Regions from separate parts of the Rhizobium sp. H4 genome, predicted to be linked through region 2. Evidence: riboswitches for the same ligand, from Rfam matches in the RefSeq annotation. Region 2 holds a riboswitch; each other region holds the start of a gene.
What was found. A riboswitch is a leader RNA that binds a small molecule or an ion and turns the genes downstream of it on or off. The one in region 2 is predicted to bind cobalamin.
Positions count from the first base shown of each region.

Region 1: another riboswitch for cobalamin. It lies ahead of C4N04_RS10540 (CbtB-domain containing protein); the one in region 2 lies ahead of nrdH (glutaredoxin-like protein NrdH).
Region 3: another riboswitch for cobalamin. It lies ahead of cobU (bifunctional adenosylcobinamide kinase/adenosylcobinamide-phosphate guanylyltransferase); the one in region 2 lies ahead of nrdH (glutaredoxin-like protein NrdH).

Region 1 is NZ_PSOW01000005.1:356,281-366,850, reverse strand. Features, by position in the region: gene C4N04_RS10560 (sensor histidine kinase) at 1-1,141, opposite strand, end outside; gene C4N04_RS10555 (sulfite oxidase-like oxidoreductase) at 1,253-1,915, shown strand; gene C4N04_RS10550 (hypothetical protein) at 1,900-2,526, opposite strand; gene C4N04_RS10545 (CbtA family protein) at 2,523-3,257, opposite strand; gene C4N04_RS10540 (CbtB-domain containing protein) at 3,271-3,480, opposite strand; cobalamin riboswitch at 3,507-3,657, opposite strand; gene C4N04_RS10535 (histidine phosphatase family protein) at 3,713-4,267, shown strand; gene C4N04_RS10530 (bifunctional diguanylate cyclase/phosphodiesterase) at 4,751-6,322, shown strand; gene C4N04_RS10525 (acetate/propionate family kinase) at 6,640-7,818, shown strand; gene C4N04_RS10520 (phosphoketolase family protein) at 7,890-10,277, shown strand; gene C4N04_RS10515 (helix-turn-helix domain-containing protein) at 10,328-10,570, opposite strand, start outside.
Region 2 is NZ_PSOW01000034.1:5,646-16,215, forward strand. Features, by position in the region: gene C4N04_RS31005 (helix-turn-helix domain-containing protein) at 1-903, opposite strand, end outside; gene C4N04_RS31010 (TIGR03862 family flavoprotein) at 1,003-2,211, opposite strand; gene C4N04_RS31015 (helix-turn-helix domain-containing protein) at 2,279-2,701, opposite strand; gene C4N04_RS31020 (heavy metal translocating P-type ATPase) at 2,773-5,016, shown strand; cobalamin riboswitch at 5,452-5,677, shown strand; gene nrdH (glutaredoxin-like protein NrdH) at 5,942-6,163, shown strand; gene nrdI (class Ib ribonucleoside-diphosphate reductase assembly flavoprotein NrdI) at 6,177-6,581, shown strand; gene nrdE (class 1b ribonucleoside-diphosphate reductase subunit alpha) at 6,560-8,764, shown strand; gene nrdF (class 1b ribonucleoside-diphosphate reductase subunit beta) at 8,966-9,940, shown strand; gene C4N04_RS31050 (adenylate/guanylate cyclase domain-containing protein) at 10,044-10,570, shown strand, end outside.
Region 3 is NZ_PSOW01000011.1:178,871-189,440, forward strand. Features, by position in the region: gene C4N04_RS18690 (chloride channel protein) at 1-931, opposite strand, end outside; cobalamin riboswitch at 1,186-1,582, shown strand; gene cobU (bifunctional adenosylcobinamide kinase/adenosylcobinamide-phosphate guanylyltransferase) at 1,907-2,431, shown strand; gene cobW (cobalamin biosynthesis protein CobW) at 2,438-3,484, shown strand; gene cobN (cobaltochelatase subunit CobN) at 3,488-7,423, shown strand; gene cobO (cob(I)yrinic acid a,c-diamide adenosyltransferase) at 7,420-8,055, shown strand; gene C4N04_RS18720 (TSUP family transporter) at 8,079-8,864, opposite strand; gene C4N04_RS18725 (cobalamin biosynthesis protein) at 8,964-9,383, shown strand; gene C4N04_RS18730 (nucleoside hydrolase) at 9,453-10,403, shown strand.

The sequences.
Region 1 (10,570 bases), on a different contig from region 2:
GCTGCTGTTCGGTCAGCCGTCGCTCTGAAATCTCCTCCTCGATGCGGCTGTTGACGCGGGCAAGATCGGCGGTGCGCTCCTCAACCCGGCGCTCCAGCTCGCCCTGCGCCTCAGCCTGCATCTGCATGCGCTCGGCAAGCCGCGCCCGCCGCTGGCGGAGCACAGCGACGGCGAGCGCGGCGATACAAAGGATGAGGAAGAAGGCCACCAGTGCCGTGCGCGCCTGGGCGCGGATGGAGCTCGTTTCCATCAGCACGTTCACCGTCCAGTCCTCGGCCGGCATGTAATGCGACAGCACGAGATATTCGCTTGCGCCCCGATCACTTGCCAGCGTCATCAGCTCGTGCTGTTCGAAGCGGTGACGCACCACCGGCAACCCGGTCAGCCTGGCATTGGCATAACGCCGCGAGGCTTCCGTGCGGGCGATGCGGTCGGACGTCAGCGGCAGGATTGCTCCGTAGAGCCATTCCGGGCTTCCCGACATGAAGATGATGCCCTCCGGATCGGAGACGAAGATCTTGTATTCCCCGCCGCTCCAGGAGGATTCGATCATGTCGATATCGACCTTGAAAACGATGACGCCACGGATGTCAGCCCCGACCCTGATCGGCGCCGAGAAATAATAGCCGCGTTTCAGTGAGGTTGTGCCGAGCGCATAAAACCGCGCCTGCCGCCCCTCGATCGCCTCCTGGAAATAAGGCCGGTAGTTGAAATTTTGCCCGACGAAGCTTCCCGGTCCATCATAATTACTGGCGGCGATCGTCTCCCCATCCGGCTTCACGACATAGATGTCGGACGACTTCAACAGCCCGTTGATCTCCTTGAGGTAGAGATTGGCAGTCTCGCGCAACGCCCCGTCGTCGGGGGTGCTGACCAGCTCCTTGATATCGTCGTGATCGGCAATCAGCGCCGGCAGCGCCTCGTAGCGATTGAGGTGGCCGCTGAGCGCCGAAACCGCGAGACGCAGCGTCGTTCCAGCCTGCGCCGAGGCTTCTTCCATGTAGGCGCGCGTCGCAATCGCGCTTCCATAGGTGAAGAAGGCGAAAATGATTATCGGCACTACCAAAAGCGCCGCTATCGCGCGATATCTCGAAGACAGATCCGGCTCCTCCCTTTCTGCCTCCACTCCCCAGCAAGGCACGCCCGACGGGCTCCAAGTCTAATGATACAGACGGGGATTTCCAAGGGTCTGCCGAAACTTGACACCCGGGGAGCCGAATGCCCTATTGCGGCATCCCAAGGAGACCCGCTCATGAGCGACGACCAGACGCCCTCCGACAGCAAGCTGACCAGTTCCAAACGCCGCTGGGCGGCGGAGGGAAAATTCCTGACCGGCCGCGTCAGCCGTCCTGAAGCCGAGCGCCTGCCACCCGGTCAGCACCTCGTCAAGAACTGGCCGGTGCTCGATCTCGGCCAGCAGCCGGTCATCTCCACCAACAGCTGGCGGCTCGATGTCCGCGGCCTGGTCGAAACACCGCTCACGCTCAACTGGGCGGCCTTCCAGGCGATCGAGCAGAGCACCAAGGTCAGCGATATCCACTGCGTCACCACCTGGTCGCGTTACGACAACAACTGGAAAGGCGTTTCGACGCGGGATCTGCTCGATCTCGCCATGCCGAAGCCGGAAGCGGCCTACGTCCTGCTGACGAGTTATGACGGCTACACCACCAACCTGCCGCTTGCCGATTTCGCCGCCGAGGACGCGATCCTGGCGACCTCATGGGAGGGCCTGCCGCTGACATCAGACCATGGCGGCCCGATGCGCCTGGTCGTGCCGCATCTATATTTCTGGAAAAGCGCCAAATGGCTGCGCCAGATCGAGCTGATGCCCGCCGACAAGGCCGGGTTCTGGGAAAAGAACGGTTACCACATGTATGGCGATCCGTGGCGCGAACAGCGCTATTCCGACGACTGAGCTTTCGGCCGCAAGACGCGTCTAAGCACAAGGCCGGCAAGACCGAACAGGGCAGCCAATCCTGTCAACGATGCCATGCTGGCAGGATGAAGCGGCACTTTGCTCCAATTTGGCTTGACGATGTCGGCGGTGTTGAAGGCCTCGCCGCTGAACTGGCAGGTGATGAGCGCGAGCCCGCGTCGCGCCATATCCGCGTCGATTGCCGAGATGATTTCACCCGCCGCGGCCGCCTCCCGCGGCATCTCCCGCATCGACAGCAATACAGCTTTCGTCGCCGCAAGATAGGCATGGGCGCATTCGTTGAAAGGGCTTTCCTCGTCCGTCACGCTGCCCGGCATCCGGCCCCACAGACAATAGGAATACTGGATCTCGGCGTAGTTCAGGACGCGGCGGAACGGTTCGTTGGTATCGACCGCCCGCGACGCCAGCCCGAAAATCCCGCTGCGGTAATCGGAAATGACCGCCATCTCGCCGTGGGAAATGGCGGGGATCTCGAGGCCGGCATGGCTACCGTCGGCGCTGCGCTCATGGGCAGACGTGTTTCCCGCAAGCAATGGGAACAGGCTTGCGATCAGAGCGAGAGCCGCAAGCCTGCCGATGCGCCGGATCACCGGAAGGCGGGCCGCAGCCCGCCCTTGAGGGCAAGCCGTCTTTCCGCGAGCGCTCCGAAGGCAAGGCCGAGCGTTGCCCAGAGAATCGCGTGCATGCCGAGCGAGGTCGTGCGGAACCGCCAGAGTACCATCGCCGAGAAATTCTCCGGCACTTCGTTGATCGGGGGCAGCAGATAAAGCACGACGCCGATGAAGACGAGATAGGCGAGAGCGGCGACGATCGCGCCGTTCCAAAGCCCGAAACGCTCGGAAAGGCGGCGCGACAGCGCCACGGCGGCAATCAGCGCCGCGACCGAAACGACGATCAACAGGAAGAACAGCTCCGTCCTGACGCCGATCGTGTCGGGGTTGCCGACCGCCGGCGGGTTGGCCGGATATTTGATACCGGGAACGAGCACGATCGCCACGAAGGCGGCGATGGCGATGACAGCAGAGGTGCCACGCGCCGAAAGAGCGCTGAAGCGCCCGTGCACGAAAGCAAAGGCGAGGGCAAATAGTCCGCCGACGGCAACGCTGTAAGCCATGACGCCGGTGAAGAGGCCGAGACCGGCCTGCGTGGCGCGGCTGACGACTTCAGGTTCGGCCGCTTGCCCGGCCGCCTGCGCGCTCGCCTCTTCGAAGGCGATTGCCGCATCGACCAGCGGTTCGCCGAAGATATGGGCGAAGGCGAAAACGAGAATGCCAGCAATCACGCCCGCGAACATGCCGCGAAGCAAAAGGTTTCCAACCATGTCGGGAACTCCCTCAGTGGCAGGGAAAGCCGAGAAGGTGGCGGCCGTCATGCACGAATTCATGCACATACATGCCGTTGAACAGCGCCATCGCGCCTTCCTCGGTGCCGACGAAATAGATGGCGATGAGCATCAGCAGGCCGCCGAAGATCGCCCAGGGCAGGATTTCGCCGACCGGGATCGGCGCTGGTGCCGCGACGGGCGTGAAAGTGGTGTCAGACATGTATTCCTCCGGAATGACGCGTTCAGTCGAAAGAGTGCTTGTGCGGCAGGGTCTGACTTCCAGCGCGAAGAGCTTTCGACACGCTGGTCACAGTGGCGCGACCGCGCCGGATTTCCACCGGCTTCCAAACCCGCAACAGCCCGGTTATATCTGCACGCCGAAGAGACTGTCAACGAAACTTCACGAAACGCCTAAGGGCCATCCCCACCGCTATCCGGAGATCAGCACGACCGTGAACACGCGCCTCACCTGGATCTGCCACGGCGCGACGGCGGCGAGTCGCAAGGCCCTTTTCCCGCTCGACGAACCGCTGGAAGGCAAGGCCGCTGAAGAAGCTGGCGGGATGGCCGTCCTCCCCCGTGCCGACCGTATTGTCACGAGCCCAGCCTTGCGTGCCCGCGAGACAGCCGAGGCGCTGCGGCTTCAGGCCGGGATAGAGCCGTCGCTTCGCGACTGCGACCATGGCCGCTGGGCCGGCAGGCCGATCGCGGCGATCGAGGCGGAAGAGCCGGAAAGCCTCATGGCCTGGATGACCGAGCCGGCAGCAGCACCGCACGGCGGCGAGAGCCTTGTTGATCTGCGAAAGCGCGTCGTCGGCTGGATGGACACCCAATCGGCCCTCGGCGGTCACGTCATCGCCGTCAGCCATGCGGCTGTCATCCGGGCGGCCGTCGCACATGTGCTTCAGGCGCCGCCTTCCTCCTTCTGGCTGAGCGACGTCGAGCCGCTCGCCATCCTTCGCATGACCAGCAACGGCAGCCGCTGGTCTCTGCGCTTCCAGCATTAGAGAACCCGCATTTTATCCAGCCTTACACAAGCAAATTGTGTCATCCCTGTTGAACCCGGTTGCCCGGGGACTACCTTCCTTGTCCCAAGGAGATGGAAGAATGACATATGATTGGAGTGGAGAACGGACGCGGCGCCTGCGTTTTATGCGCTTCGCCACGTTCACGGTTCTGGCCGGTCTCATCGTCAGCGTTCCGCTGCTGATCGTCACCGCCTGACGCACGAGAAAGGGCGAGCATGCGATAGCACGCTCGCCTTCGTTCTTCATCCTATCTTTGCAGTACCAATCACCTGCGGCAATTATTCTCCTTATGGTCGAGATCCGTCAAACAGCCGCCACGCAATTCCGGTTGTATCTCAATACCATCGGGGCTTCTGATGCCGCAGCGGCAAACCCACCCCTCTGAAAATTCGCCTTCTGGTTTCAACGAACATTTCAGACTTTTGTGATATCACCACGCGGGGTGGAGATGGAGAAGGCATTATGCCGGTGTTTTTCCAGAGCAGAGCCGGAAGGCAATGCATGTCGATCGTCGGTTTGGGGATAACCCTCTGGCTCCTCGGTACGCTGCTCCGGTTCGACGACAGCCTCGTTTCATTCATGACCCATTTCCGCGCCTATGGCGCCGACAAGCTCGTTCTTGGGCTCGGCATCGCTGGCGCTATGAGCTTCGTCTATTCGGTGCTGCGTATTGCCGACCTGCGCAAGGAAATGGAATTGCGCGTCGCCGCTCAGGCGAAGGCCGATTGGACGGCAACTCATGACCATCTGACCAAGCTACCGAACCGCTACGCCTTCGAGCGCAAGGCTCTCGCACGGCCTATCAAGAACGACGAGGCCGAAGTCGAGGAATGGGACGACAACGTCACCATTTTCTCTGTCGATCTCGACGGCTTCAAGAAAGTCAACGATCTCGTCGGCCACAAAGGCGGCGACGTGTTGCTCATCGAAGTCGCCAGGCGCATCTGCGCGCTCGGCAATGCAGATTGCGTCTACCGCTTTGGGGGCGACGAATTCATCATCGTCGCCTTTGCTTTGACCGCGCAACGGGAGGAGCGTTTCGCCAGGCTGCTGATCCAGGCCGTGACCCGACCGATCCATATCGATGGCTTTGCCGTCGAAGTCGGCGCCAGCGTCGGCTACGATCGCTGGGCTGAGGGAACCGAACCGCTGGAAGATGCCGCCCATCGTGCCGACCTCGCCATGTACGAGGCCAAATCACGCGGCCCCAACCATTTTCTCGCCTTCGAAACCTCAATGCAGGACAAGGTAGCCGAGCGCGCCTCCTTGGAAACCAGACTGCGCGCCGCAATCGCCAGTAAAGACATTAAGCCCTTCTATCAGCCGCTGATCGACCTGAAGACCGGCCAGCTCTGCGGTTTCGAAGCGCTCGCGCGCTGGGCGGGCGAGGATGACATCCACATTCCGCCGCCGGTCTTCATCGACATTGCCGAGGAAACCGGCATGATCACCGCCTTGTTCGAGGATCTGCTCGCCCAGGCCTGCAGCGACGCGCTCACCTGGCCGGCGCATGTCATGTTGTCCTTCAACGTCTCGCCAGTGCAGATGGAAGACAAGCTCTTGACATCCCGCATCCTCAAGGTGCTGTCGGCAACCCGGCTGCCGCCGCAACGCCTGGAAGTGGAGATCACCGAGAACGCGCTGATTCAGGATCCCGCCATCGCCGCCGTCATTCTTGAAGAACTGCATGCTGCCGGCATCCAGATCGCCCTTGATGATTTCGGCACGGGCTATTCGAGCCTCGCCCAGCTCGCCCGCTACCGCTTCGACAAGATCAAGATCGACAAAAGTTTCATCGCCACCTATCGCGACGACGAACGCCAGGAAAAGATCGTCCGCGCCATGCTTGGTCTCGGCAGAAGCCTCAATATCAAGACGACTGCGGAAGGCGTCGAGGAGCATGGCCAGCTCGCCTTCCTGCTGCAACTCGGCTGTGACATCGGCCAGGGCTATCTTTTCGGCAAGGCGATGCCCGCCGCCGAGGCGGACACCTTCATCCGCGACCGCAACGCCAATCTGGCATCCACGGCCTGACGAGGCTTTAAGCGCGTCGCATTCAGTTTGATTTATGCGACGCGCTAGAACACCTGCCGCAGGATCATGGGAAGCATCGCGATGAACCTCTCAAGACGTCCTCACCACCCACGCCCGTAAGTCACTGACGGCAGAGCATTGCCCGCTGCGGGATGGCTGAGGGGCGCATTCATGAAAGGTGCCGGGTTACAATCCGAATGCATCAAGAGGGCCGGGCGGGCCCGCAAATACGCGTGACGGACGAATAGATATCTTTCCATCAGAAGTCCCGGCACTAAGTTCGGTCATCATTATGCCTGCGCGGAACTGCTAAAGACATGTCATCGACCGACCTGCTTCTGACCTTCAATGCCGGCTCTTCTACCGTCAAAATCGGCATCTTCTCGATTGAGAGCGCCGAAGCACGACACATCGGCAAGTGCGTCATCGATTTTCGTGCCGACCCACTCAGCCTCAGCCTGAACAAGGGACTGCAGACGTTCGACCTGCCGCTGAAGGCGGAGGTAACGGACGACCTGCACGGCGTCATCGATGAGACCTTCGGGCTTCTCGCCAACCACTTCGACATGACCGCCGCGCACGCCGCCGGTCACCGCGTCGTCCATGGCGGCGACCGCTTCACGAGGGCAGCCGCCCTCGACACCACCACAATCGATGCCGTCGAAGCGCTGATCCCGCTCGCGCCGCTGCACCAGCCGCAAGCGCTGCGTTTCATTCGCGCGCTCAGACATGTGAAGCCGCATCTTGTCCAGACAGCCTCCTTCGACACCGCCTTCCATGCCACGCAGGATGATCTCGTTCGCCGTCTCGCCATACCCCGTTCCCTGCATGACGAGGGCATCAAGCGTTATGGCTTCCACGGGCTTTCCTATAAATTCATCGCTGGTGAACTTGCCGGCAAGGCGCCGCAGGCTGCCAAGGCGGTGGTCGCCCATCTCGGCAGCGGCGCCAGCCTCTGTGCGCTCGACAAGGGCATCAGCCGCGATTGCAGCATGGGCTTTTCGACGCTCGACGGCATCCCGATGGCAACGCGCCCGGGCTGGCTCGATCCCGGCGTCATCCTGCATCTGGCAGGAGAGAGAAAACGCTCCCTGGGCGAGATCGAGGATCTGCTCTATCACCGCTCGGGCCTGCTCGGCGTTTCCGGCATCAGCGCCGACACGCGCGACCTGTTGACGGACGGACGGCCGGAAGCGCGCCAGGCGATCGACCTCTTCACGCTGCGCATTGCCGGCGAGATCGGCCGCATGGCGGTAACTCTCGGCGGCCTCGATGCTGTCGTTTTCACCGCCGGCATCGGCGAAAATCAGCCGGAGATCCGCGCCGGCGTGGCGAAACACCTCGCCTGGTTCGGCCTTTCGATCGACGAAGAGGCGAATGCCGGCAATGATTTTACGATCAGCGCCGGGGAAAGCCGCGTGGCTGCCCATGTCATCGCCACGGACGAGGAACAGGTGATCGCCGACGAGGCGCTATCCCTTCTCGCCGCCCGCTGATCCAGATCAATGGCGCGCTGGCGTCAGCGGCTAGAAATAACGTTAAAGGCGTTTTCGAACGGGAGAGACCCATGGAAGAGCATGTCGCAACCGCCGCCGCCCTGACCGATACCGAACTCACCCTGATCGACCGCTACTGGCGGGCCGCCAATTATCTCTCGGTCGGCCAGATCTACCTGCTTGCCAATCCGCTGCTGCGCGAGCCGCTGAAGGCGGAACACATCAAGCCCCGCCTACTCGGCCACTGGGGCACGACGCCCGGCCTCAACTTCATCTATGTGCATCTCAACCGTGTGATCCGCGCCCGCGATCTCGACATCATCTATATGTGCGGCCCCGGTCACGGTGGGCCCGGCATGGTTGCCAACACCTATCTCGAAGGCAGCTATAGCGAGATCTATCCCGATATTTCCGAGGATGCCGAAGGTATGCGCAAGCTCTTCCGGCAATTCTCCTTCCCCGGCGGCATCCCGAGCCACGCGGCACCGGAAACGCCGGGCTCGATCCATGAGGGTGGCGAACTCGGCTACGCCCTCGTCCATGCCTATGGCGCCGCCTTCGACAATCCCGACCTGATCGTCGCCTGCGTCGTCGGCGACGGCGAGGCCGAAACCGGGCCGTTGGCGGCGAGCTGGCATTCAAACAAGTTCCTCAATCCCGCCCGCGACGGCGCCGTGCTGCCGATCCTGCACCTGAACGGCTACAAGATTGCCAACCCGACCATTCTCGGCCGTGGCGGAGACGATGATCTCCGCCGTCTTTTCGAAGGGTACGGCTACGAACCGTTCTTCGTCGACGGCCATGAACCGCGCGATATGCACCAGCAGATGGCCGCGACGCTGGACAGTGTCTTCGGCCGCATCCGCGAGATCCAGAAGCAGGCCCGAGGGGGCGAAACCGCGGAGGGTTGCCCGCGCTGGCCGATGATCGTGCTGCGCAGCCCCAAGGGGTGGACCGGCCCAAAGGAGGTTGACGGCAAGATGGTGGAAGGCTTCTGGCGCGCCCACCAGGTGCCGGTCTCCAATTGCCGCGGGGATGACGGCCACCGCAAGATCCTCGAGGACTGGATGCGCGGCTATGATCCGGAAGACCTGTTCGGCGCCGACGGCCGGCTGAAACCCGAATTGCGGGCGCTTGCGCCTGTCGGCAAACGCCGGATGGGCGCCAATCCGCACGCCAATGGCGGGTTGCTGCGCAAAGAGCTCGATGTTCCCGATATCAGCGACTACGCTGTCGTGATCGGCAAGCGCGGCAGCGCGATGGTGCAATCGACGGAGATCCTCGGCCATTACCTGCGCGACACGATGAAGCGCAACGAGGCGGCGGCGAATTTCCGTATCTTCGGTCCCGACGAAACGGAATCGAACCGCCTCGGCAGCGTCTTCGAGGTCACCGACCGCGTCTGGATGGAGGATATCGAGCCCTATGATATCCACCTCTCCCGCAATGGACGCGTCATGGAGGTGCTCTCCGAACATCTCTGCCAGGGCTGGCTGGAAGGTTACCTCCTGACCGGCCGCCACGGCCTCTTCTCCTGCTATGAGGCCTTCATCCACATCATCGATTCGATGTTCAACCAGCACGCCAAATGGCTGAAGGTGACGCGCGAGCTTGAATGGCGAAAGCCGATCTCGTCGCTGAACTACCTGCTGACCTCGCATGTCTGGCGCCAGGACCATAACGGCTTCAGCCACCAGGATCCCGGTTTCGTCGATCTCGTCGCCAACAAGAAGGCCGATATCGTTCGCATCTACCTGCCGCCGGATGCCAACACCCTGCTCTGGGTCGGCGACCATTGCCTGCGGACCTATGACCGCGTCAATGTCATCGTCGCCGGCAAGCAGCCGGAGCCGCAATGGCTGTCGATGGACGAAGCGATGAAACATTGCGAGGCAGGCATCGGCATCTGGCACTGGGCAAGCAACGAGGAAGATGCCGTCGCGCCGGACCTCGTCATGGCCTGCGCCGGCGACGTGCCGACGATGGAGACGCTTGCCGCCGTCGACCTTTTGCGCAAGGCGGTGCCGGCGCTAAAAATCCGCACCGTCAACGTCGTCGATCTCTTGGCGCTGCAATCCAGGGACCAGCACCCGCACGGCCTGACCGACGACGCCTTTGACGCGATCTTCACGCCGGACAAGCCGGTGATTTTCGCCTATCACGGCTATCCCTATCTCATTCACCGCCTGACCTATAAGCGCACCAACCACGAAAACATCCACGTCCGCGGCTTTATCGAAGAGGGCACGACCACGACGCCCTTCGACATGACCGTGCTCAATGAACTCGATCGCTACCACCTCGCCATCGAAGCGATCGAGCGCGTCCCGGGTGTCAAGGAAAAAGCAGGCGAAGCCCTCGCCGCCTTCCGTCGCAAGCTTTCGGAACACCACGACTATGTGCGCGAACATGGCGAGGACATGCCGGAGGTGCGGAACTGGACATGGCCGGCGACATGAGACATCGGTGACTGACGCCTGCGAATGCGCTGTCACCGGACGCCGAAACCCTATGCGCGGTCGAGTCGGGCCTTTTCCGTCATGCGCCAGACTCGCGGCGTTTCACCGGCATATTTCAGGAAGAAGCGCGAGAAATACGCGGGGTCGGCAAAGCCGAGGCGGAATCCGATTTCCTGAACGCTGCCCAGAGTAAAGACCAGCTGACGCTTCGCCTCCTCAATGAGTTTGGCGGCGATCAACTCGTGCGGCGTGCTGCCGGTCATCGACCGGACGATCCGGGTGAGATGCGTCGG
Region 2 (10,570 bases):
CGCGATCGCCGCCTGCGAGACGTTGCCGCCGGCGCGCGACAGCGCACGCAGCAATGCCGCCTTTTCCGCTTCGACGATCTCGTCTTGATGGGAGACGCCGGCCTCGTGCAGCGCATCGGCGGCCGGAATGCCGGCGGCAATCCGCCTGTCGTCCAGCTGCAGCGCGATACGGGCGGCGCGCGTCGCGCCGAGCACGAGGTCGTGCCGGTCGACGGCCAGCAGGGCGGCGGCCGAATTGACGCCGGCCGGGACCATCAGGAAACGGGCGCTGGGAAAGGCCGCGCGGAAGAGGTTGAGCTCGATGCGCATCGCCGAATCGCGCACGGTCTGCGTCAGGATCGCCAGCGTCATCTCATTGACGTCCTCACGGCAGGTGGAGATGTCGAGGGCCGCGGCCAGCCGGCCACGATGGTCGCGGATCGGCGCCGTCGTGCAGCTCAGGCTGATATTGGCGCAGAAGAAATGCTGATCGCGAAAGATGGCGACGGCCCGCTCGTCGGCAAGCGCGGTGCCGATACCGTTGGTACCGATGCTCGCCTCGGTCCAGACCGAGCCGGTCCAGAGGCCGAGTTCGCGGAATTCCTTGTCGTCGCCGGCGGCACCCCGGCGCTCCAGAGCGATGCCGTTCTTGTCGGTGAGAAGCAGGCAGCAGCCCGCCTTGCCAACGGTGGTAAAGAGACGATCGAGCTCTTCCGTGGCACTGGCGATCAGTTGCCCGGACTGCTCGCGGGCACGCCGGAATTCCTCATCGGTCAGGCGGATCGGCGCACGTTCATCCTCGGGGGCGAGCTGGTGCATGGTCATGCATCGCCGCCAGGAGGCGACAACGGGAGAGCTGGCCGCGGCCGAATCGCGCTGGGCAGAGCTGTAGACATGCTCGGCATGTGCTGAGTGTTCGTGCATCGGCTCCTCCCACGGAACGTCAGAATAGTCTGATGGAAAAGCGGCCGGTTTGCAAATGGCCGGCATTGGCGATCGCCTAGACCTTTGGCTATGGCGATTTCAGCGCCGCAACCAGGCTTCGATGCCGCGTGCGGCGGCGCGGCCGGTCGCCAGGCATGCGGTGAGGAGATAGCCGCCGGTCGGCGCTTCCCAGTCGAGCATCTCGCCGGCGACGAAAGTGCCCGGCAGCGCCTTCAACATGAAGCCATCGTCAATGCCGCTCCAGCGGATGCCGCCGGCCGAGGAGATGGCCTCGGCGATCGGCCTGGTTTCGAGAACCGGCACCGGCAGGGCCTTGATCAGGCCGGCGAGACGTCCGGGATCGCTTCGGTCACGCTCGGAAGCGAACTCCCGCAGCAACGCCGCCTTGACACCGTCGAGGCCGGCGCCCTTGCGCAGGCGGTTCGAAAAGCTCGATTTGGCATCCTGGCGCGCGAGGTCGCGGGTCAGCCTTTCGATCGTCCGACCCGGGGCGAGGTCGAGCGTCAGGGCAGCGCTGCCGCGGTTCAGCAGTTGATCGCGAAGGCTTGCTGCATGGGCATAGACCAGGCTGCCCTCGATGCCGTTTGCGCTGATGACGAATTCGCCGGGAAATGTGCCGGCATCGGAGGTGGCGGTGACCGATTTCACCGGCTCGCCGGCGAAACGCTCGCGGAAGCTTTCGCTCCAGCCGACGACGAAGCCGCAATTGGCGGGCCGGAAGGCGTCGATCTCGACGCCCTTCTCCGATAGCCACGGCAGCCAGCTTGCATCGGAGCCGAGGCGCGGCCAGCTGGCGCCGCCGAGCGCCAGGAGGGCAGCGTCGCACTGGACGATGCAGCGCCCTTCCGGCGTTTCGAAAACATAGCCCGCATCGGCAAAACCGATCCAGCGGTGGCGGGTGCGCAGCGTCGTCCCCTGCGCCTCCAATCGCCTGAGCCAGGCGCGCAGCAAGGGCGAGGCTTTCATCACATCGGGGAAAATGCGGCCGGACGAGCCGATGAAGGTCTCGGTTCCGAGCCCTGCTGCCCAATCTCTGATATCGCCAGGGGTAAAGGCATCGAGAGCCGGGCGCAGGCGGGCGGAGGCCGTGCCGAAGCGCGTGACGAAACGGGCATAATCCTCGGAATGGGTGATGTTCAGTCCCGACTTGCCGGCCAGCAGAAACTTGCGAGCGAAGGTCGGCATGGCGTCGTAGACCGTCACCGCATGGCCGGAAAGCGAAAGCAGTTCGGCGGCCGCCAGGCCCGCCGGGCCACCGCCGATGATGGCAATTCGCTTCTGGTTCATGGATGTCTTCGCCCGATTCTTTCCGGTGCAGTTTTGGCGCGGCTGCGCCTTGCTTGCAAGGTCGGGATCAGTGATGCGAATGCGTGCACTGACCGTGATCGGCGAGAACCTCGATGACGCGGCATTGGTCGACGCGGCCATGGCCGCAACCTTCCACCATGGTTTCGAGTTCGGCCTTCAGCGCCATCAGGCTGCGGATGCGCTGCTCGACCTCGACGAGGCGGGCCTTGGCAATGGCATCGGCCGAGGCGCAGGATTGGTGCGGATCATCCTGCAGGGTAAGGAGAGTGCGGATCGCCTCGATCTCGAAGCCGAGTTCACGGGCATGGCGGATGAAGGCGAGGCGGCTGATGTCGGCGGGTTCGAAGGAGCGCTGGTTGCCTTCGCTGCGGCTCGGGGCTGCGAGCAGGCCGATGCTCTCGTAATAACGAACCGTTGGTACTTTGACTCCGCTGCGGCGAGCGGCTTCGCCGATCGTGATCTTTTTCATGATTTTCCTCTTGCACCTCTAGTCGCTAGAGGATGTAGGAGGGATGCTTCTGTTTGACAAGGAAGCGGATCATGGCTGAGACGAGCGAAACACGATACCGGGTCGGCGGCATGGATTGCGCCGCCTGTGCGAGCAAGATCGATACGGCGGTCAGGCGCGTGGCAGGGGTGGCCGATGTTTCCGTCTCGGTGATGGCGGGCACGATGATCGTCCGGCATGACGGCAGCAGCGACCTCAGGGCGATCGAGAAGAGGGTGACGGGGCTCGGTTATTCGCTCTCTCCCTTTGCCGGAAGCGTCGCGCCGGCGCAAAACCACGGATCGCACGATCATCACGGCCATGATCACGCGGGGCACGACCATGGTGATCACGACCACGAAGGTCATGATCACGATCATGGCAATGCCGATAAGGCAATCAAGGGCCTGCACGGGCACGACCATGGGCCGATGGCCGGCCCATGGTGGCAGAGCCGGAAGGGCCGGCTGACGATCCTCTCGGGTGTGGCGCTCGTCGCGGCCTATGCCGTCGGTCATCTGGTGCCTGCGATTGCATCCTATGTCTTCATCATTGCCATGCTGGTCGGGCTGGTGCCGATCGCGCGGCGCGCCGTCATGGCGGCTATGGCCGGTACGCCGTTTTCGATCGAGATGCTGATGACGATCGCCGCTGTCGGCGCCGTCATTATCAATGCGGGAGAGGAAGCGGCGACGGTCGTGTTCCTGTTCCTCGTCGGCGAGCTGCTGGAGGGCGTGGCGGCGGGCAAGGCGCGCCAAAGCATCCAATCGCTGACGGCACTGGTGCCGAAGAATGCGCTGCTCGAAGAAAATGGTGCAACGCGGGAGGTGCCGGCGGAGAGCCTTGCCGTCGGTGCGATCATCATGGTGCGACCCGGCGACCGCATCTCGGCGGATGGCGTCATCGTATCGGGCGAGAGTGCGATCGATGAGGCGCCGGTGACGGGCGAGAGCACGCCGGTGCGCAAGGGTGTCGATGCCGCGGTTTTTGCCGGAACAGTGAATGGCGATGCAGTGCTCCGGGTTCGCGTCACCGCAGCCGCGGCCGACAACACCATCGCCCGCGTCGTCAAGCTGGTGGAGGAAGCGCAGGAATCGAAGGCGCCGACGGAACGCTTCATCGACCGGTTCTCTCGTTATTACACGCCCGGCGTGGTGGTGGTTGCAGCATTGGTCGCGGTGGTTCCGCCGAGCTTCCTTTCCGGCGCGTGGGGCGAATGGGTCTACAAGGGCCTTGCCATCCTGCTGATCGGCTGCCCCTGCGCACTCGTCATCTCGACGCCGGCGGCGATCGCCGCCTCGCTTTCCGCGGGCGCACGGCGCGGGCTGTTGATGAAGGGCGGCGCGATACTGGAGAGCCTCGGCCAGGTGACCATGGTCGCCTTCGACAAAACAGGCACGTTGACGGAAGGCAAGCCGCAGGTGACCGACATCATTTCCTTCGGATTGAGCGAGGCGCAGGTCTTGTCACGCGCGGCGGTGCTGGAGCAAGGCTCCAGCCATCCCCTGGCGCTCGCCATCCTCAATCGTGCTCGGGCGGACGGTGTTCCCGTGCCGCCGGCCTTCGAGCTGGAGGCGCTGCCGGGCAAGGGCGTCACCGGAAAAGTCGGGGGCGAGACTCTGGATCTGCTGTCGCCGTCCGCCGCCCGCGAGCGCGGGGCGCTCGATGGAGATCAGGATGCGCGTATCATCGCGTTGAACGACGAAGGCAAGAGCGTGTCGGTGCTGCTCGTCAACGGCGCGGCAGCCGGCCTGATCGCCATGCGCGATGAGCCGCGCGAGGATGCCGAAGCCGGGCTTTCCGCGCTCAAATCGGCGGGCGTCAAGGCGATGATGCTGACGGGCGACAACAAGCGGACGGCGGCAGCCGTTGCCGGCATGCTCGGCATCGACTGGCGCGGCGAGATGATGCCCGAGGACAAACAGAAGGTCGTCGGCGAATTGAAACGTCAGGGTTTCATTGTCGCCAAGGTCGGCGACGGCATCAACGACGCGCCGGCGCTTGCCGCTGCCGACATCGGCATCGCCATGGGCGGCGGCACCGATGTGGCGCTGGAGACGGCGGATGCCGCCGTGCTGCATGGACGCGTCGGCGACGTGGCGCGGATGATCGAACTGTCCAAACGGACGATGCGCAATATTCTGGAGAATATCACCATCGCCCTCGGGCTGAAGGCGGTGTTTCTGGTGACGACGATCATGGGGATCACCGGCCTCTGGCCGGCGATTCTCGCCGATACCGGCGCCACCGTGCTGGTGACGATCAACGCGCTCAGGCTGCTTCGGGTAAAGGGATAATGACGATTTGGGCCTGACCGGGAATCGCAAATCGCAGGGAGCGGCTACAGGCCGACTCTCAGGCCGCTGACAAAGGACGCACAAGCAGTAAAAGATTGTCGCCTTAAGAGATCGCCGCCCGCCCCTCATCCGGCTGCCGCCACCTTCTCCCCGCAGGCGGGGCGAAGGGAGATAGTCGCGACCTCTCCGTCCCTCTCACGGCTCTCACAAGGCACGTCCCCTCTCCCCGTTTTTACGGGGGAGAGGGTTAGGGTGAGGGGCACACATCGGTCCGAATTGGACAGCACAAGGCCGAGGATGACGCAGGGAAGAGGCTCCGCCAGCCTGTTTTCTTTAAGCCTTCGTTATCCATGTCCTTCACAGGAAGGCAGCGATTTCAATCCTGCCGTAAGGCGATGTACAAACCATCCATTGACGTTATTTTGGATTCGCGTACTATATCTAGTGTTCAGAGGTTCCTTCGATTCGTCAGGATCGCGGGCTAAGACGGGAATACGGTGCGTTTCGCCATGATGGCGCGACAAATCCGGAGCTGCCCCCGCAACTGTAAGCGGCGAGCAACTGTCCGATTTCAGGTCACTGGAGCATGATGCTCCGGGAAGGCTGGGCAGGATGCTTCGACCCGCAAGCCAGGAGACCTGCCTCGAACGAAACGTCCACCGGCGGGGTGTCCGGAAGGTCGCGTTGCATGACTGCGGATTTATCCGCATCGCGTTTCGCAGGCCCGAACCTCCGCATCAGCCACTTCGGGGTGAAGTCATGTCAGTATCGCAGTTCAGGCCGCCACCCGCGCCAGGCAGAGGGCGGATCACGCCCGGCGGCTGAACGGCCGCATCGTTTCAAACCATCCGAGAATGTTTCGAGGGATTTCGAAAGATTTCCGATCGATATCGCGTGTCTCGATCGCATCGTCACGAGGAATATCATGACCATTACCGTCTATAGCAAACCTGCCTGCGTCCAATGCACCGCCACCTATCGCGCCCTCGACCGCCTGGGCGTCGATTACGATATCATCGATATCTCGCAGGATGCCGAAGCGCTCGATCGCGTCCGCAGCCTCGGCTACATGCAGGCGCCCGTCGTCATCGCCGGCGAGCGGCATTGGGCGGGTTTCCGTCCCGATATGATCAGCGCGCTCTCCTGACCGGAAAACGGCGATGGGGCTGCTCGTCTATTATTCCAGCCGATCGGAGAATACCCATCGCTTCGTCGCCAGGCTCGGACTGCGCGCGGCGCGCATTCCGGCTAGCGGCGCAGAGGCGCTCCCTATCCGCGAACCCTTCGTTCTCGTCGTGCCGACTTATAGCGGCGACGGCGGCAAGGGGGCCGTTCCCAAGCAGGTGATCCGTTTTTTGAACGATGCGGAGAACCGAGGACATATCCGCGGCGTGATTGCCGCGGGCAACAGCAATTTCGGCGAGACATACGGGCTTGCCGGCGACGTGATCTCGCGGAAGTGCCAGGTGCCCTACCTCTACAGGTTCGAGCTCATCGGCACGGAGGAGGACGTCGTCAACGTCAGATACGGATTGGAACGGTTTTGGACACGGGAACAACTCTGACGCGGGATGCGGGCGCAAAACCGCATAACACTTTTGCTCATCCCGCCGGCGAACGCCCCGTGAAAGCGGCGGAAACGCTCGACTATCACGCGCTGAACGCCATGCTGAACCTCTATGACGACGAAGGCAGGATCCAGCTCGACAAGGATCGCATGGCGGCGAAGCAGTATTTCCTGCAGCATGTGAACCAGAACACGGTGTTCTTTCACAATCTCAGGGAAAAGCTCGATTACCTCATGACCGAGGGCTATTACGAGCAGGAGGTGCTCGACCAGTACTCCTTCAATTTCGTCCGCGACCTGTTCGATCAGGCCTATGCGAGGAAATTCCGGTTCCCGACCTTTCTCGGCGCATTCAAATATTACACCAGCTATACGCTGAAGACCTTCGACGGAAAGCGCTATCTCGAGCGCTACGAGGACCGCATCTGCATGGTGGCGCTGACCCTGGCACGGGGCGACGAAGCGCTTGCCCGCGATATGGTCGACGAGATCATTTCCGGCCGGTTCCAACCGGCGACGCCGACCTTCCTCAATGCGGGCAAGAAGCAGCGCGGCGAACTGGTTTCCTGCTTCCTGCTGCGGGTCGAGGACAATATGGAATCGATCGGCCGATCGATCAATTCGGCGCTGCAATTGTCGAAGCGCGGCGGCGGCGTGGCGCTGTCGCTGACGAACATCCGTGAGGCCGGCGCGCCGATCAAGCAGATCGAGAACCAATCCTCGGGCATCATTCCGGTGATGAAGCTGCTCGAAGACTCGTTCTCTTATGCCAACCAGCTCGGTGCCCGTCAGGGAGCCGGCGCCGTTTATCTCAACGCCCATCACCCCGACATTATGCGCTTCCTCGACACGAAGCGCGAAAATGCCGACGAGAAGATCCGGATCAAGACGCTGTCGCTCGGCGTCGTCGTGCCCGACATCACCTTCGAGCTCGCGAAAAATAATGAGGATATGTATCTGTTCTCGCCTTACGACGTGGAGCGCGTCTATGGCGTGCCTTTCACCGAGATTTCGGTGACGGAAAAGTACCGGGAGATGGTGGCGGATGCGCGCATCTCGAAGAAGAAGATCAAGGCGCGCGAATTCTTCCAGGTGCTCGCCGAAATCCAGTTTGAGAGCGGTTATCCCTACATCATGTTCGAGGACACGGTGAACCGGGCGAACCCGGTCGCCGGGCGTATTTCGATGAGCAATCTCTGCTCGGAGATCCTACAGGTCAGCGAAGCGAGCGAATACAACGACGACCTCTCCTACAAGCATCTCGGCAAGGATATTTCCTGCAATCTCGGCTCGCTGAACATTGCGGCGGCGATGGACTCCGCTGATTTCGGCAGGATGATCGAGACCTCCATCAGGGCGCTGACGGCGGTCTCCGACATGAGCCATATCGCCTCGGTTCCGTCGATCGAGAAGGGCAATGACGAAAGCCATGCGATCGGGCTCGGCCAGATGAACCTGCACGGTTATCTCGCCCGCGAACGTATCTTCTATGGTTCGGAGGAAGGCGTCGATTTCACCAATATCTATTTCTATACGGTGACCTACTACGCGATCCGCGCCTCGAACCTGCTGGCGGTCGAACGCGGCACAAGCTTCAAGGGCTTCGAAAATTCGAAATATGCCTCCGGCGATTATTTCGACAAATATACCGAACAGGAATGGAAGCCGACGACCGAGAAGGTGCAGGCGCTGTTCGACAAATCAGGAATCCATATTCCGACACAGGAAGACTGGGCGGCGTTGAAGACGGCTGTCATGACGTCCGGCCTCTATAACCAGAACCTGCAGGCGGTGCCGCCGACCGGGTCGATCTCCTATATCAATCATTCGACCTCCTCGATCCATCCGATCGTCTCGAAGATTGAAATCCGCAAGGAAGGCAAGATTGGCCGCGTCTATTATCCGGCGCCGTTCATGACCAACGACAATCTCGATTATTATCAGGACGCCTACGAGATCGGTGCGGAGAAGATCATCGACACCTATGCGGCGGCGACGCAGCATGTCGACCAAGGTCTGTCGCTGACCCTGTTCTTCCGCGACACGGCGACGACGCGCGATATCAACAAGGCGCAGATTTACGCCTGGAAGAAGGGCATCAAGACGATCTACTACATCCGCCTTCGCCAGATGGCGCTGTCCGGCACCGAAGTGCAGGGCTGTGTGTCTTGTACGCTGTGAATTGATTTCGCTCCGGACCGGCAAGATGCCCCTCACCCTAACCCTCTCCCCGTAAAAACGGGGAGAGGGGACGTGCCCTGCGAGAGGTTTGTGGGGAACGGAGAGCTTGCGGCGTGCCTCCTTCGCCCCGCAAGCGGGGAGAAGGTGCCGGCAGGCGGATGAGGGGCAAACTCAGACAAATTCCTCAAGAGGGACCGCTCAATGAACATGCAATTCAAATCCGTTTCCCGCGTGCGCGCCATCAACTGGAACCGTATCGAGGACGATAAGGATCTCGAAGTCTGGAACCGGCTGACCGGCAATTTCTGGCTGCCTGAAAAAGTGCCGCTGTCCAACGACATTCCCTCCTGGGCGACGCTGACGGCGGCCGAGCAGCAACTGACCATCCGCGTCTTCACCGGGCTGACGCTGCTCGACACGATCCAGAACGGCGTCGGCGCGATCAGGCTGATGGAAGATGCGATAACCCCGCATGAGGAGGCGGTGCTTTCCAATATCTCCTTCATGGAGGCGGTGCATGCGCGCTCCTATTCCTCGATCTTTTCGACGCTGTGCTCGACGCCCGATGTCGACGATGCCTATCGCTGGTCGGAGGAAAACGAGTTCCTGCAGCGGAAATCGGCGCTGATCATGGAGCAGTATGGTTCAGGCGATCCATTGAAGAAGAAGGTCGCCAGCGTCTTCCTCGAAAGCTTCCTGTTCTATTCCGGCTTCTACCTGCCGATGTACTGGTCGAGCCGCGCCAAGCTGACCAACACGGCCGACATGATCCGGCTGATCATCCGCGACGAGGCGGTGCACGGCTATTATATCGGCTACAAGTTCCAGCGCGGGTTGGAGCGGCTTTCCGAGGAGAGAAGGCAGGAGATCAAGGATTTCGCCTTCGACCTGCTGCTCGAGCTCTACGACAACGAGGCCCGATATACCGAGGCGCTCCATGACGGCGTCGGGCTGACCGAGGACGTCAAGAAATTCCTGCATTACAATGCCAACAAGGCGCTGATGAACCTCGGCTACGAGGCGCTGTTCCCGGCCGAGGCCTGCAAGGTCAATCCGGCGATCCTGTCGGCGCTTTCGCCGAATGCCGACGAGAACCACGACTTCTTCTCCGGCTCCGGGTCGTCCTATGTCATCGGCAAGGCTGTGGCGACCGAGGATGAGGACTGGGATTTCTGAGGTTTTATCGCCATCTGCCCTTATCATTTGCTTCCCTGTCGCCCACATTCAGCGGAAACTGAAATCGATCCTCGCCGATGACGCGATGTAGCGGAGTTTTTTGATGTCGTCTTTTCCAAACAAGGCCGGGATTGCCGTCGAAGCCAACGACGGCGTTTGGCCGATCCGCAGGAGACGCGTTCTCGACTGGCTGGTGAACGAGACGCGCGGCGAGCGCTTCATCGACAACATCCTGGTGGAGATGTGTGAGAAGCTGCTGGCGGCTGGGGTGCCGGTGGCGCGGGCGACGCTGCATTTCAGGGTGAACCACCCGCAATGGGTCGGTGCCCGCATTCTTTGGAAGGAGGGACTGGCGGAGGCGAAGATCGATACATTCGCCTATGGCGTCGAAAACACGCCGGAGTTCCTGACCAGTCCGGTCAACGCGATCCATCAGGGTGCGGAGGAGGTGCACAGGCAGCTGGAAGGCGCAGCCGACGGCGAGATGGATTCATTCTATCAGGACCTGCGCGACGACGGCTTGACCGAGTATATCGCCTGGCCGGTCGAGCACACCTTCGGCAAGCGGCATGTCGTGACATTTTCCACCAGCCGGCCGGGCGGCTTCGAGCGCGGACATGTCGATTTCCT
Region 3 (10,570 bases), on a different contig from region 2:
CGCCGTGACCGGCCGATAGCACCTGCGGCGAGATCATCGCGAGAAGTCCGACGATGATGCCGCCGAGCGCCGGGCGAAAGGGCGGGGCGATCGAGCTTTTGCGCGCAAGCTCCTCGACGAAGGCCACGCCCTGCATGAGAAGAATGCCAACGCCGGCGCAGAAGACGCCGAGCAGCAGCGCCGGGACATAATCGGCCGGCACGACCGAGCCGAAGCTGCCGATATCGATGGTGAAATCGCCTTCGGCAAGCAATCTCGCGATGAGGGTGGAAACGAGGGCGGAGACGACGACCGGGGTCAGCGAGACGATCGTGTAGGTGCCGATAATCAGTTCGAAGGCGTAGAAGGCGCCGGTCAGCGGCGCGTTGAACGCGGCGGCGATGGCGCCGGCTGCGCCGCAGCCGACGAGAATGCGCAGATCCGAGCGGCGCAGCTGCAGCTTCAGGCCAAACTTGGAGGCAATGCCGGCGGCAAGCTGGGTATAGCCGGCCTCCAGGCCGACTGAGGCGCCGAAGCCGTTGGAGATCAGGTTCTGGACGGCGACGATGATGCTGTCGGTCAGGGAGAGACGGCCGCCATGCAGCGCATTGGCCTCGATGGGGTCGACCATCGGCTTCTTGCGCCGTTTTGCCAGCACGAAAAGAAGCAAGCCGAGCAGGACACCGCCGATCACGGGGGCAGTCAGCAGCAGCATCTTGTCGTCGATCACCGACGAACTCAATCTTTCGCTGTCGGCGATGCCGAAAACCAGCTGGTGCAGTTCGTTGGAGACGAAGCTCATGCCGGTGACGGCGAGCCCGGAGGCGATGCCGACGACGGCGCCCGCCAGCGACAGGCCGACTTCGCTGCGGCGGGTCAGCGCACGCACCCGGCCCGGATCGAAGAAAACACGCAGCGCGCGCAGGCGGCGCCGATCCAATTTCATAAGCATGGCTAGACAACTAGGCGGGGAGAGGCCCGGTCAAGGGCGGCGGTGCCGTCCGCTTGCAACGCAATTGCGGCGAAAAGCCGGCGCGCGGGATAAATTTTTATGACGTAAGTCTCTGATATAAGACGACTTTTTATCTAGGATAAGTCGTTTTTATGCGAGATCCTCCTCCGACCGGCCATCGTCGCCGTCACACCAAGGCCGTTGACTCCATCCCCTGGCTTGCCTAACCATCCCTCAACGGATGGTCGTTTTGCCATCCCGACATAACGGATGGTTCCGGATCGGCAGTTGCCTTTCCGGATGAAAAGGGAATGTGACGGGGCGGACCCAAGCCGGGCGCCTTCATCACAGCCGACCCCGCGACTGTAGAGCGGTCAGGGTCTTCCATCCGGCATCGAGCTCTTTCGGCCGGCAGCCTGCAATGGTGCAGGCGGGCGGAAGGAGCGCATGCCGGAAAAGCCACTGGAAATGCATGGTGATCAACCGGGGTCGGACGCCTCCATCTCTACGAATCGTCCACCTTTTCACCGATGCAGCCGGGAAGGCGAGGCGGATCCGCTGGCACGATCAGGGGCGACCGGTTTTCCGGTCCGCCCCGATCGCGGCCGATAACCGCGAGCCAGGAGACCTGCCTTCCGTGCCGGGCGAAAAGCCCACCCTGGGCAAGTGGCCCGCTGCCAGCACGGAGGTTGTTTTGGCTGAACGAATGAATTCGGCGCTGCCTGGTGCGGCGCGATCAACTGGTGCCGTTTCGAGGCTTGCTGACGCTAGGCTCTTGCAAGGCGCTTACCTCTCCTCCCTCATTCCTGTGCTTGTCCCAGGAATCCAGCGTGCCCAAGTCTTTGGGCACAGGAGAATTATTACGTCAAATAGAGTCATTCACGGCGCCGACGCGCCGTTGCTGGATTCCTGTGACAAGCACAGGAATGAGGGCAGAAGGTGGGATGCCGCCTCCAGCAAAGGGACCGTTTGCTCATGACGACTGCCCCATTCACCACCGTCTTCATCCTCGGCGGCGCCCGCTCAGGCAAATCGCAATTCGCCGAATCCCTCGTCGTTTCGACCGGCCTTGATCGCCACTATCTCGCGACCGGCCGGGCGTGGGACGAGGAGATGCGGGCGCGCATTGCCCACCACAAGGCCGACCGCGGCCCGTCTTGGACCACGCATGAGGAGCCGCTCGATCTTGTCGGCAAGCTCGCCGCCATCGACGGCGAGGACCGTGTGGTGCTCATCGACTGCCTAACGCTCTGGGTCACCAACCTGATGATGGAAGAGCGGGACATGGCAGCGGAGTTTGCCGCGCTTGGGGATTTCGTGGCGCGAGCAAAGGCGCGGCTGGTCTTCGTCTCCAACGAGGTCGGCCTCGGCATCGTGCCGGACAATCGCATGGCGCGGGATTTTCGCGATCATGCCGGCCGATTGCACCAGTTGATCGCGGCGAAAGCCGCCGAAGTTTATTTCATCGCGGCAGGCCTGCCGCTGAAAATGAAGGGTTGAAGTTTCATGAACCAGAAGATTCCCGCAACCGTCATCACCGGCTTTCTTGGTGCCGGCAAGACGACGATGATCCGCAACCTGCTCACCAATGCCGGCGGCAAAAAAATCGCGCTCATCATCAACGAGTTCGGCGATCTCGGCGTCGATGGCGACGTGCTGAAGGGCTGCGGGGCCGAAAACTGCAGCGAGGACGATATCATCGAGCTGACCAATGGCTGCATCTGCTGCACCGTTGCCGACGATTTCATTCCGACGATGACAAAGCTGCTCGAGCGTGAACAGCGGCCCGACCATATCGTCATCGAAACCTCGGGCCTCGCCTTGCCGCAGCCGCTGGTCGCCGCCTTCAACTGGCCTGACATCCGCACCCAGGTGACCGTCGACGGCGTCATCACGGTGGTCGACAGCGCTGCTGTTGCTGCCGGCCGTTTCGCCGACGACCACGATGCCGTCGAGGCGGCCCGCAGCGAGGACGAATCGCTCGATCACGAGAGTCCGATCGAGGAGCTGTTCGAGGATCAGCTGACCTGCGCCGATCTGATCGTGCTCAACAAGACCGACCTGATCGATGTGGCGGGCCTCGGCCGCGTGCGCGACGAGGTCGCGTCCCGCACCCAGCGCAGGCCCGTGATGATCGAGGCGAGAAACGGCGAGGTGCCGGCCGGCATCCTGCTCGGCCTCGGCATCGGCACGGAGAATGATCTGGCCAACCGCAAGTCGCACCACGAGTTGGAGCATGAGGACGGCGCGCCGCACGATCACGATGAATTCGACAGCTTCGTCGTCGAGCTTGGCCCGATCGCCGATGTTGCCGGCTTCGTTGAACAGTTGAAGGCGATCATATCAGCCCATGACGTGCTGCGCCTCAAGGGCTTTGTCGACGTTTCCGGGAAGCCGATGCGCCTGCAGCTTCAGGCGGTCGGCAGCCGCATCGATCACTATTTCGATCGTACCTGGGCAGCCGATGAAAGGCGCGCCACGCGCCTCGTCGTCATCGGCCTGCACGAGATGGATGAGGACGCCGTGAGGACGGCGATCGAGGCGCTGGCGTAATCGATGCATCTGCTTCTGGCCCAGCAGGGAACGATCAGCGACGGCGAGGAGGCGATCGACCTCGGGCAGACCCCGGGCGAGATCCTGTTCCTGTCGGCGGCCGACAGCGAGCTGGCGGCGATCGCGGCCGCCCATCGCGCCTGCGGTGGGCCGCATTCGCTGCGGCTCGCCAGCCTGATGAGCCTCAAGCATCCGATGTCGGTCGATACCTATGTCGAGCGCACGGCGCGGCACGCCAAGCTCATCATCGTGCGCGCGCTGGGCGGCGCCAGCTATTTCCACTATGCGCTGGAGGCGCTGCATGCTTGTGCGGCCCGCAGCGGCGCGCTGGTTGCAGTGCTGCCGGGTGACGCCAGGCCGGATGCGGGGCTGACTCCGTTTTCCAACATCGGGCTCGATGATCTCAATGCCCTCTGGACCTATCTGATCGAGGGCGGCGATGCCAATGCACGCGCCTTTCTCGATTATGCCGGTGCGATGCTGTCGGGCGCGCAGAAGCCGGCGCCGGCGGTGCCTTTGATGAAGGCCGGCATCTGGTGGCCGGGACGGGGGCTGATCGGGGTGGAGGAATGGCGGCGGGTTGCCGGTTCGCATGTTGCGCCACCTTCGGCCGCCGAGCGTGGGACGGAGAAGGTGGAACTCGAACCCACAACATCCCCCGTCGTCGCCATCAGCTTCTACCGCGCGCTTGTGCAGAGCGGCGAAACCAAACCAGTAGAAGCGCTGATCGAAGCCTTGCGGGCACTTGGTCTTCGGCCGCTGCCGGTATTTGCCTACAGCCTCAAGGATCCTGTCTCCACAGGCATTCTCGAAAGCGTATTTTCGGCGCTGAAACCCGAGGTCGTGATCAACACGACCGGTTTTGCGGTCTCGGCACCCGGCGCCGATCGGCAGCCGACGGTGCTGGAGGCGAATGGCGCGGTCGTGCTGCAGGCGATCCTGTCGGCCTCGTCGCGGGACGCATGGGCGGCCTCCTCGCAAGGCCTGTCTGCGCGCGATCTCGGCATGAACGTGGCGCTGCCCGAGGTCGACGGTCGGGTGCTGGCGCGGGCGGTCTCCTTCAAGACGGCGGCGCGTTACGATGCGGCGGTCGAGACCAACATCGTCGCCAGCGAACCGGACGCCGGTCGGGTGCGCTATACGGCGGAACTCGCCGCCAATTGGGCGCGGCTGCGCGCCACACCGGCGCGTGACCGGCGCATCGCCCTTGTCATGGCGAATTATCCGAATCGCGACGGCCGGCTCGGCAACGGGGTTGGTCTGGATACGCCGGCCGGCAGCATTGAGGTGCTGCGGGCGATGAAAGCAGCGGGTTATTCAGCCGCCGATATTCCGGCCGACGGCGACGCGCTGATCAGGCATCTGATGCAGGGGCCGACCAATTCAGGGCATGACGGCCGAGTGATCCGCGAGACGTTATCCCTGAGTCGTTACAACAGCTTCCTGGCGTCTCTTCCCAATCAGATTCAGGATGAGGTGAGGGCTCGCTGGGGCGATCCCGAGAAAGATCCGTATTTTCGCGAGGGCGTCTTCGCTCTGCCTTTCGCCCGCTTCGGCGGCGTCCTCGTCGGCATTCAGCCGGCGCGCGGCTATAACATCGATCCGAAGGAAAGCTACCATTCGCCGGACCTCGTGCCGCCGCACGGTTATCTTGCCTTCTACGCTTTCCTGCGCCGCGAATTTGGCGCCGACGCCGTCATCCACATGGGCAAACACGGCAATCTCGAATGGCTGCCGGGCAAGGCGCTGGCGCTGTCGGAGAACTGTTATCCCGAGGCCATCCTCGGACCGCTGCCGCATCTTTATCCCTTCATCGTCAACGATCCGGGCGAGGGCACACAGGCCAAACGGCGGGCTACCGCCGTTATCATCGATCACCTGACGCCGCCTTTGACGCGCGCCGAGAGCTATGGGCCGCTGAAAGATCTGGAAGCGCTTGTCGACGAATATTACGAGGCCTCCGGCGGCGATCCCCGCCGCATCCGCCTGCTCAGCCGGCAGATCCTCGATCTTGTCACCGATATCGGCCTCGACCGGGATGCCGGCATAATCAGCGGCGAAAACGAAGGCGAGGCGCTGAAGAAGCTCGACGCTTATCTCTGCGACCTCAAGGAAATGCAGATCCGCGACGGGCTGCATGTGTTCGGGGTGTCGCCGGAAGGGCGGCTGCTGACGGATCTGACCGTGGCACTGGCACGAGTGCCGCGCGGGCTGGGCGAGGGTGGGGATGCGAGTTTGCAGCGGGCGATTGCTGGGGATGTGCTTCAAAACCCCGCCCCAACCCCTCCCCACAAGGGGGAGGGGCTTGCTGGGCGCGCCGTCCCACCATCAGCTTTGGTCGGAGAGGTTGCCGCAAGTGCGACGGTAAGCCCCTCCCACCTGTGGGGAGGGGTTGGGGAGGGGTCTTCTTTTGACCCACTCGACTGCGACATGGCCGCTTCCTGGACCGGCCCACGCCCTCAGATTCTCGCCGACATTATGGATGCCCCCTGGCGGACCAGCGGAGACACCGTCGAGCGCATCGAACTGCTGGCGGCCAAGCTCGTCTCCGGCGAGATTGCCTGTCCTGCGGAATGGACGGCGACGCAGGCGGTGCTCTCCGAGGTCGAGACCCGTCTCAAGCCCTCGATCCTTGCCTGCGGCCCGGCGGAGATCTCAGGCCTGCTTGCCGGCCTCGACGGCCATTTCGTGGCCCCCGGTCCCTCCGGCGCGCCGACACGCGGGCGGCCCGATGTGCTGCCGACTGGCCGCAATTTTTACTCGGTCGACAGCCGCGCCGTGCCGACGCCGGCGGCTTATGAACTCGGCAGGAAATCGGCAGAACTGCTAATCCGCCGCTATGTGCAGGATCATGGAGAATGGCCCGTTTCCTTCGGTCTGACGGCCTGGGGCACGTCGAACATGCGCACCGGCGGCGACGATATCGCCCAGGCGCTGGCGCTGATCGGCGTCAAGCCGCTCTGGGATATGAGCTCGCGGCGGGTCTCCGGCTATGAGATCGTCCCGCAGGCGGTGCTTGGGCGGCCTCGCGTTGACGTGACGCTGAGAATTTCCGGCTTCTTTCGCGACGCGTTTCCCGAGCAGATCGCCTTGTTCGACAAGGCGGTTCGCGCCGTCGGCGCGCTGGAAGAGGACGATGCCGACAATCCGGTCGCAGCGCGCATGCGCGGCGAAGCGGCAAGGCTTGCGGCCGCCGGTCTCGACGCCGCCTCGGCGAAACGGCGGGCGGGTTATCGGGTTTTCGGCTCGAAACCCGGCGCTTACGGCGCCGGGTTGCAGGCGCTGATCGACGAAAAGGGCTGGGAGCGGCGTGCCGATCTTGCCGAAGCCTATCTCGTCTGGGGCAGCTATGCCTACGGCGCCGGCGAGGAGGGCAAGGCCGAACGCGGCTTGTTCGAGGAGCGGCTACGATCTGTGCAAGCCGTCATTCAGAACCAGGACAACCGCGAGCATGACCTGCTCGACAGCGACGACTATTACCAGTTCGAGGGTGGTATGGCGGCTGCGGCCGAGTCGCTTAGCGGCGCGCGTCCCGCAATCTATCATAATGATCATTCGAGACCCGAGCGGCCGGTGATCCGTTCGCTGGAGGAAGAGATCGGCCGGGTGGTGCGCGGGCGCGTGGTCAATCCGAAATGGATATCAGGCGTCATGCGCCACGGCTACAAGGGAGCGGCCGAAATCGCCGCCACTGTCGACTATCTCTTCGCCTTCGCGGCGACGACGGGGGCGGTCGGCGCACATCACTTCGAAGCGGTCTATCAGGCTTACGTCGCCGATCCCGCCGTGCGTGATTTCATGGTCGAGAAGAACCCTGCGGCATTCGACGAGATGAAGGAGCGGCTGCGCGAGGCGATCGACCGCGAGTTCTGGACGCCGCGCAGCAATTCGGCCCGGTTCGACTTAGCCGCCACGCAACTGAATGAGGTGCACCGATGAACGACGAAACTCCGGAAAACGAAGCGGCCAAGGATGATGCACGCCACGCCGAGAAGATGGCGAAGAAAAAGGCTGCACGCGACAAGATCATGGCGACAAAGACGGACGGCAAGGGGCTGATCATCGTCCATACCGGCAAGGGCAAGGGGAAGTCGTCGGCCGCCTTCGGCATGATCTTCCGCCATATCGCCCACGGCAAGCCATCGGCCGTTGTCCAGTTCATCAAGGGGGCGATGTGGACCGGCGAACGCGATCTGATCGAGAAGCATTTCTCCGATCTCTGCCAGTTTCACACGATGGGCGAGGGCTTTACCTGGGAAACGCAGGACCGCGCCCGCGACGTTGCAGCCGCCTCGGCCGCCTGGGAAAAGGCCAAGGAGCTGATCCGCGACGAGCGCAATTCGATGGTGCTGCTCGACGAGATCAACATCGCGCTCCGCTACGACTATCTCGACATCAACGAAGTCGTTGCCTTTCTGAAAAGCGAGAAGCCGGCCATGACGCATGTCGTGCTGACAGGCCGCAACGCCAAGGACGAACTAATCGAGATCGCCGATCTTGTAACCGAAATGGAACTCGTCAAACATCCATTCCGCTCCGGCATTAAAGGCCAGGCGGGCGTAGAATTCTGAGGCGCCTGGGGATGGCTCTGCGGTTAGACGCCGAGCCAGACGCGCAGCGGGTTCGCGGGATCTGCAAGCAGCTTTACCGCGAGAGCGACGCAGACGATGACGAGCAGCGGCTTGATGAGCTTTGCGCCGATACGCATGGCGAGCCGTGAGCCGAGTTGGGCGCCGAGGAACTGGCAAACACCCATCAGCAGGCCGATTTTCCAGAGGATCGCGCCGAAGCTCGCAAAGACGATCAGCGCGCCGAGGTTCGAGCCGAAATTGAGAAGCTTGGTGTGGGCGGTGGCCTTCAGCACGCCGAAGCCGGCGAGGGTGACGAAGGCGAGCATGAAGAAGGAACCGGTGCCGGGACCGAAGACGCCGTCATAAAAGCCGATGGCCGGCACCAAGGTCAGGCCGAAGACGAAAGGCGTGATGATCCGGTGTTTGTCGAGATCGTTGAGGTTCGGTTTGACGGCAAAGAATATCGCGATCGCCACGAGCAGCACCGGCATGATCGCCTGCAGCACCTGTCCGGGCACGATGGTGGCAAGGGCAGCCCCGATCGCCCCACCCATCACGGCCATCAGCGCCATCGGCAGCTGTTCGTGCAACTGCACATGGCCGTTGCGGGCATAGGCGAGTGTTGCCGAGGCGGAGCCGAAGATCGACTGCACCTTGTTGGTGCCGAGCGTCTGTAGCGGCGGAATGCCGGCAATCAGCATGGCGGGGACGGTGATGAGGCCGCCGCCGCCGGCGATGGCATCGACGAAACCGGCAAAGAAGGCAGCCGCGCAGAGCAGCAGCAGCAGATGGAGGGCGATGTCAGGCAAGGGGCTATTCCAGAAGAGCGTTCAGCCGATCTTGTTGCATTTCCCCCGCCGAGCTGCAATGGCTGCGAGGACACAGCGGCGGTGCATTCGACGGCTTCCATGAGTGATATTTCTTTCGATAGGGCGAGGCGATATGTGCTCGGGCTCGGCTGCGAGCGCGGCACGCCATCTGCGGAAGTGCTGGCGCTTGCCGGCGAGGCGCTGATAGCGGCCGGCATCGGCGGGACGGAGCTTGCTGCCATCGCTTCCATCGACAGCCGCGGGCAAGAAGCGGCGATCCTTGCCGTTGCGGCGCATTTTGGCGTCCCTGCCGTGTTCTTCGATGCACTGCGGCTGGAGGAGGAAACGCCGCGGCTCAAAAATCCCTCCGCCATCGTCTTTGCCCGCGTCGGCTGCCATGGCGTGGCGGAATCGGCCGCACTTGCGGCGATCGGCGCGGATGCCGAACTGGTGCTCGGCAAGATCAAATCCGCGCATGCGACAGCGGCGATTGCCCGCATCGGGTTGCAGAAACCCTGACGGTCGTTATGTTGGCGGCAACTCGCGGCGCCAACCGGCAGCTCAGCGATTCATATCTAGAGGACAATCATGCACAAGGTCATTTATGACACTGACCCGGGCGTTGACGACGCCATGGCGCTTCTTTTCCTGCACCGCCATCCCGAGATCGATGTGATCGGCATCACCACCGTTTTCGGCAATGCCTCGGTCGAGACGACGACGCGCAATGCGCTTTTCCTCAAGCGCGAGTGGGATATTCAGGCACCCGTCGCCAAGGGCGCGAGCGTGACCATCGATGCGGCGCGCGCCGAGCGGGAATGGCCGGCCATGGTGCATGGCGATAACGGCCTCGGCAATATCGAGGTGCCGCACACGATCGACCTGCCGCTCGATCCCCGGCCGGCGCACCGCTTCATCATCGACACGGTACGGGCCAATCCCGGCGAGGTCAGGCTGGTGGCCGTCGGCCGGATGACCAATCTGGCGATGGCGCTGAAGGAAGACCCCGAGATCGCCGGCCTGGTGAAGGACGTTGTCATCATGGGCGGCAATTTCTATGTGCCGGGCAATGTCTCGCCGGTCGCCGAAGCCAATATTCACGGCGATCCGGAGGCGGCAGACATCGTCATGACGGCGCCGTGGAAGGTGGTCGTCATCGGCCTCGACGTCACCTCGATCACCACGATGAGACGCAGCTATCTCGGCGCAATGGCGGCCAAGGGCGACGCGGCGGTGAAGCTGCTCGACGGGCTGTCGCAGCATTACATCGATTTTTACAGCCATGCGGTCGATGACGGCATGATGGTGCATGACAGCTGCGCTGCCGTTTACCTCGTGGCGCCTGAGCTTTTCACCACCATCACCGGTGCAGTTCGCGTCGTCTGCGGCGGCATTGCCGATGGCCAGACGGTGATCAAACCGGACGGCCGCCGTTTCCCGCCGGGCGACTGGGACGGCCTGCCGAGCCAGATCGTCGCTACGGGAATCGAGTCTGAAAAGGTGATCGATCTGATCCGCGATACGTTGCTTCGGGCTTGATACGGTAGAAGGTCGGTTACAGCCTGCTGACAAGGGCCGCCAACGCCTCTTTCGTCATGCTCGGGCCTGTCCGGAGCATCTGCTTCCGGTCGATAGGGCAGCAGATCCTCGGCACAAGGCCGAGGATGACGACGCGCGGGAGGTGAGCGTTATTCATTATAACATTC